3 regions of the Virgibacillus saliphilus genome follow, and region 3 is predicted to be linked to each of the others. Evidence: predicted binding sites of a transcription regulator. Region 3 holds the regulator's gene; each other region holds the start of a gene.
The links. The regulator LexA, encoded in region 3, represses DNA repair genes until DNA is damaged. The targets are predictions, from matches to a motif close to CGAACATATGTTCG.

Region 1 (2,285 bases), 550 kb from region 3:
TCCAGGAGTTGCCGAAACGTATATAAGTTGATTTGTTTTCTCTTCAAATTCTTCAAATTTTAATGGGCGGTTATCCAAGGCTGAAGGGAGCCGAAATCCATGGTCAACAAGTACCTGTTTCCGTGCCCGGTCACCATTGTACATCCCTCTGACTTGCGGCAAGGTCGCATGTGATTCATCCACCACAACTAGGAAGTCATCGGGAAAATAATCAAACAATGTATACGGGGTTGCACCCTCCTCCCGAAGTGTTAAATGTCTGGAATAGTTTTCGATACCCGAACAAAAACCCATTTCCTGCAACATTTCAATATCATAATGTGTCCGTTGTTCAATTCGTTGCGCTTCCAAGAGTTTATTTTCCTCTCGCAGTACTTTTAAACGTTCTTCTAATTCTTTTTCAATATTGGCGATTGCCATTTTTAGTTTCTCTTGTCTGGTAACATAGTGAGATGCTGGGAAAATAGCAACATGTTCCCTGTCACCAATAATTTCTCCTGTTAAAACATCCACTTCCCGGATTCGGTCTATTTCATCACCAAAAAATTCAAATCGAATACAATGCTCCTCTCTGGAAGCAGGAATAACTTCAACTGAGTCACCGCGCACACGAAATGTCCCACGCTTGAAATCAATATCATTTCGTGCGTATTGAATATCGACAAGATCACGCAGCAGACGATCCCGGTCTTTCTCCATTCCCATCCTTAGGGAAAGCACCTGGCTGTTGTATTCTTCCGGTGAACCTAACCCGTATATGCATGAGACACTAGCAACAATTAATACATCATTTCTTTCAAAAAGGGATGATGTTGCCGAGTGACGTAGCTTATCTATTTCATCATTTATACTTGCATCTTTCTCGATAAATGTATCTGTGGAAGGTACATATGCTTCAGGCTGATAATAGTCGTAAAAACTGACAAAATACTCCACAGCATTGTTCGGGAAATATTCCTTAAACTCACTATATAATTGGCCGGCTAGTGTTTTATTATGGGCAATAACTAATGTCGGTCGATTAATTTCCTGTATGACATTGGACATCGTAAAGGTTTTACCTGTCCCTGTTGCACCAAGCAATGTCTGATGTCGCTGTCCGGCCTGAACCTTTTCAACTATTTCTTTAATTGCCGTTGGCTGATCACCAGATGGCTCATAGTGCGACACAAGCTCAAATTTATTTTCCATAATGCAAGCCTCCGTTCTTAGATCTATCTACAGTTTACCACACTCATGTAACATTTTAACATAATCGCGAACGAATATTCGACCTTTTTGCTTTAACATCCATATTACCCTTCACACCGATAAATTCCCCATGTGTTTCCTTCGCTGGTACTTCGGTTACTACCGTTAATATGCATTTGTAAGCCCAAATGACGACGAAAAAAGAAACAACAGCAACACATCAGTGCGTTGCTGTCCTCTGAGCATCTTTCCGATAGGGTTCTGTCGTAAAAATAATCCCTAATTCATGATGTTCCCCTTCATATAAGACATTTTGAACAAATCGGATTTCACCAGCATCATCCAGTAAACCCAACGTAAATGATGCACCAGTTGCTTGCAGAGCTTGATAAAATTCATCGTGATTGCTTATATTTTTTCCATTCACTTTTACAATGGTTTCACCTACATACATATCAAGTCGCTCTGCGGGTGTTCCTGGCATTAACCCCAACACTTTTAACCCTTTATCCTTTTGATGGAAATAAGCGCGGCCCGTTCGATCTTTTATACGATGACGATAATTTATATATTCCTTGCCTAAAATAGCGATTAAAACCGCCACCAATGATAACCAGGAAACAAAAATACTCAAGACGGCTAAAACGGTAATGATTAGACCTAAAAGCAAAACGGATTTTCCAAGCTTAACAGCTATTTTTTGCGGAAGGTTACCTCTCACCGTAAAGTCAAACCCAATGATAAATGGGACGAGCAATATACTATAAGACTCCCCACCTAGAGAAAAATATGGCCAAAATGGCGCAAAAGGGGTAATCATTCCAGCAGGAACCAGAGTAAAGAAAGGAATAATACTTAGCTTTTTCACATGATGTTGACCAATCCATCCCCCTCGGCTCCCCATAACAAGCTCAGGAAAGGTTTCATTACGCCTAATCCTACCAAGAAATATGGCTTCACCTATTAAAAATAGCCCTAATAAAATGCTTAAACCAGTAAAATTGACATTCGAAAATAAATTCCCATCAACATATGATTGATTTTCTATTAGGAATGGCAAAAATAAAAGTAGTAAATATGTAATTCCTATCGTA
Region 2 (2,285 bases), 260 kb from region 3:
ATGAAACGGTTTTTAATAGCTGTATAAACGATTTGTTCATCGTTTGTGAGACGTTTGGGTTTTAAATAGGTTGGAGTGATAGCACTATGGCTTTCCACTTTGGCGTTATTAAATACGCTTTTCGTTTTCATGAACTTGATTTCATCTTTATATGGAAGATCTTCTGCATGGGTTTCCAGTACCTTAGCTGTTTTTCCAACAAGGCTCTCATCTATGGCAGTACTGGGTGTACGTGGATACGTAATAAACTTTTTCTCATAAAGGGATTGGGCAACTTTTAGAACCTTATCAGATGTCCATCCTTTATATTTATTCGTAATATAACCTTGCAAATTGGAAAGGTTGAATAAAATAGGAGCAAATTCTTTCTTTTCTTTCATCTGCTTATCAATAATGTTTCCATGTTCATATTGAATAGCATTATAGATGATTTCCAAGTCTTCTTTCTTTTTGAATTTCTCATTGTTTTCTTCGACATATGTACCCTGATACTGCTGTTCATCCTCTGTTTGAAAAGTTGCGTTTAGCTTAAAATAGTCTTCCGGAACAAAATTTTCGATTTCCTTATCCCGATCATAAATAATTTTTAGTGTAGGAAGTAGCACCCTACCGATATTAAGGGCTTTCCCCTTCCCTTTCTGGTATTTTAATGTAGCAACAGAGGTTAAATTTATTCCAATCACCCAGTCAGCCCATTGCCTGCTGACACCCGCATCTCTTAACGGTTTCATCGTTTCATTGGTAATTAACTTTTCAAGTCCTTGAAGAACCTCTGCCTGCGTCCATTCATTTAATAATAATCGATACACTTCTTTGTTCGGCTTTTTCCCGCCACGATAAATGATACTGTCACCAATGATCTGGCCTTCCCGATCATAATCACAAGCAGAAATAATCATATCAACATCCTGCCGTTTCATTAAAAAATGGATCGTTTTTAATTGTTTGGCTGCACCACCATTTAATTGTTGCCTATTTCGTGGATTACTTTTTACTTTATATTTAAAATCAGAAGGAATAAATGGGAAGTTGTCCATTTTCCAGCGTGCCATTTTACTATCATAATCTTTCGCATCATAAAGCTGTACTAAATGCCCAAATGCCCATGTAATAATATAGTTATTTCCTTCAAAATAACCATCTTGCTTAGATTTAATCTTCAATGCATCGGCAATATTCTTGGCCACGGAAGGCTTTTCAGCTAATATTAATCTCATTTTTTTCACTCATTTTCATTCGTCTTTTTTATAGTATACCATGTTTCATGCAATATTGGAACAAATGTTCTTTATAAAATTAAAAATGCGATTCGACTGGGGACGTACGCCGAAACGAATGGCATGAATACCGAAGTACGTATATTAATGCCGAAACGAGTGACGTGAATGCCGAAGTAACTGCATTAAAGCCGAAACAAGTGACACGAATGCCGAAGTAAGTACATAAATGTACGATTACATTCAATAGCTTAGCGCAAGTGTATTCATTAATGGGCATCGTGCTTCCCCCATTTTTACTTTTCAGCCTTTTGCCTAATCATTTCACATGCTGTATCTGCCAAGCTTTTACATCTTTCTAATTCCTCCGAATTTGGCTCTAGATCTACTATTATTCTATCTGGAATCATGCTAGCACCTAATATTTCCAATTGCTCATAGACCATGCCAACTGCAGTGCCATATTGCTCATAAGAGGTGTCTGCTGAGCCAAACACGCCACAAATTTTTCCGCTTAAATCCATATCATATAATTTGTCATAAAAATCCTCTGCTTCGAGTGGTAAGTCACCATCGACCCATGTATAAACACCAATGAATATGGCATCATAATCTAAAATTTCATTCGGCTCTATTTCGTTATCTTCAAATAATTTGGTAACTACTTGATGATTATATTGTTCCAATTGTTTTAGTATTGCTTCTGCCATCCATTCCGTATTTCCGGTTAGACTGGTGTAAAGCATTAAAACCTTGCTCATCTCTAATCCCTCTTTCACTATGATGTCACCTAACCTTCACTTTACTGATAGTGATAATCATTTGCAAACAAAGAGGTCTATTTGTAGCCTAGATGCTAATAGACAATTATCTCCTGAGGCAGTTCCATTGACCAGAGAAACATAGTTGAATTATGATATTGCTGTAATAAGAAAAGGATACTATAAAAAATAGGAGGCTTTTTCATGCCACATCTTTTTTCTCCATTAACAATTAAGGATATAACGTTACGAAACAGAATCGGGGTCTCCCCCATGTGTCAATATAGTGCTGATGACGGGATTCCGA
Region 3 (2,285 bases):
AAATTCATTCTTAAATGAATGACGAACATTTGCCAAATACTCTTTTCGAAGTGCTGATTGTTCCGCTTTTTCCTTATCAGTTAAACCATCAAGCTTTGATTTTTTCGATAGTTGATTTATACGCTCTATTTTTTCTTTTGACAGCATCTAAAATACCTCCGTCACATAACGTCAGTTCTTTATATAAATAAAACGGGAATATATAGAATTCCCACCTTTATACTACTAGTCCTGCAAACGGTTATCAAGTATTATGAAAGTCCTGATATCTTCGATGTACAGTAGCCTTAGATACAGCGTAGCCCATGCCATTTAGTGTTTTCGCAATTTCTTCGAATGTTAACTTATTACGTCTTAAGCGTACCACTTCTTCAATTGGAAAAGAAATTCTTTCCCTTCCCGGAGCTTTATTGTAATTAGAGAGATTACGACTCGGATCATATCCCTCTTTAACTGCTTTTCTCATCCCTCTTTTGATTTTTGTATTATGAATCTTACGTTGGTACTCTTCCACAATGCCAACGATTTGTAACACCATGGAGTCTGATTCAGATACCTCTAATTCTCCATCATGAATAGCGGTGTAGATAGGAATATTTAATTTATACAGCTGATGAAATAATGCGATTTTTGTATTACCTCGGCCTAACCTTGTTTCATCCTGTATCAATAAGCAATCTGCCGTTCCCGAAGAAAAATAGTCAAGCATTTGAAAAATACCATCCCGATCAATCTCATACCCGCTCTCCTGCTCTTCTATACATTTGATAATAGAAAAATTATAGTGTTTGGCTAGATCAATTAGTTCTTGCTTTTGTCTGGCTAATGATGTTTCTTGCTCTGTTTTATTTGTACTAACACGACAATATATAATAGCTTTCACGTTGCTTCCCACCTCTTGAATTTATCCACTGGTTACCATTGCAAAATATAAAAATACTAAAGTCAATCCAAAAGCAACTAAGTAAAATACATCTATTTTTGAGATTTTTTCAAACATATTAGGAGTCCTCCCTTATTTATTTTAGGAACACTTGTCCGTCTATATATAGCATTACACGAACTCATGATCCTGTCAAGGAATTTCGAACGAACGTTTGCGCTTTTGAAAATATAATGATAAACTAGTATTAATAAATATTATGTGAGAGGTGTTAGCTGGATGACTAAATTATCCAAAAGGCAACAAATGATACTCGATTACATTAAAGATGAGGTAAGTAAAAAGGGTTATCCGCCATCTGTACGTGAAATAGCGGTTGCGGTTGGACTTGCTTCTAGCTCTACCGTGCATGGCCATCTTGCTAGAATAGAAGAGAAGGGCTATATCAGAAGAGATCCGACAAAACCTAGAGCAATTGAAGTGTTAAATTTATCAGAAGATAGTTCTATTCCAAGAGAAGAAGCTCGATATGCCCCATTAATAGGTAAAGTAACCGCTGGACTTCCCATCACAGCTGTTGAAAATATTGAAGAATTTATTCCATTACCAAGTTCGAGCGCTGGACCGGATGATAATTTATTTGTACTTGTTATTGATGGCGAAAGCATGATTGAAGCCGGAATTTTAAATGGGGACATGGTTATTGTTAAACAACAAAACACAGCACAAAACAGTGATATTGTTGTTGCAATGACCGAAGAAAATGAAGCAACCGTAAAACGCTTTTTTAAAGAAAAAGACCACATACGTCTGCAACCAGAAAATGCAACCATGGATCCTTTAATCTATCGAAATGTAACAATCTTAGGTAAAGTTATTGGGTTGTATCGAAATATCCATTAGAACGCTCAAACTTTATCGTTGAACTAACACACATATATACAGAGGCAGTGTTCATCCTGCCTTTTCTACACACGAATAAACTTTTAATAAAATAGTTATTTTTAGTAGAACCTTTGTTCGATTGGTTTTGGCGCATCATTCAGATGACAACCATCAATTATAAGTAATAACGATACAGCGGACATTTTCTTTACTAATATATGATAAGAGTAAATGAGTAGATTTTAAAGATGAAACATTTCAAAGACTGATGGAAAATATATATTGGATACACGTTAGCAACTGCATTGATAAATCAAGTGTTATTAAGTTTGTTCACACTGAACTAAATGGGAATGAAAGCCCCCACAAACGTGAGGGCTTACTTGTTTAGTAATATCTGTTACAGCAATAACAGAATTTCTTCTTACGGTGATTGAATTTTCTGTGTGGACTATGGTAATGATTTTCTTGACATTTGTCATAGCCTCGTTCTTCGTAATGGTCTTTTTCATGACAA

Region 1: uvrB (excinuclease ABC subunit UvrB) is a predicted target of LexA. The motif match lies at 1,259-1,272, and genes of this name have one in related genera.
Region 2: KFZ56_RS12360 (type IA DNA topoisomerase) is a predicted target of LexA. The motif match lies at 1,275-1,288, and genes of this name have one in related genera.

The regions. Positions count from the first base shown of each region.
Region 1 covers NZ_JAGYHC010000001.1:2,840,097-2,842,381, forward strand. The annotation lists gene uvrB (excinuclease ABC subunit UvrB) at 1-1,191, opposite strand, end outside; gene KFZ56_RS13830 (PDZ domain-containing protein) at 1,412-2,285, opposite strand, start outside.
Region 2 covers NZ_JAGYHC010000001.1:2,543,351-2,545,635, forward strand. The annotation lists gene KFZ56_RS12360 (type IA DNA topoisomerase) at 1-1,217, opposite strand, end outside; gene KFZ56_RS12365 (flavodoxin domain-containing protein) at 1,514-1,978, opposite strand; gene KFZ56_RS12370 (NADH:flavin oxidoreductase/NADH oxidase) at 2,183-2,285, shown strand, end outside.
Region 3 covers NZ_JAGYHC010000001.1:2,287,241-2,289,525, forward strand. The annotation lists gene KFZ56_RS11100 (DUF896 domain-containing protein) at 1-147, opposite strand, end outside; gene KFZ56_RS11105 (YneB family resolvase-like protein) at 245-883, opposite strand; gene lexA (transcriptional repressor LexA) at 1,163-1,786, shown strand.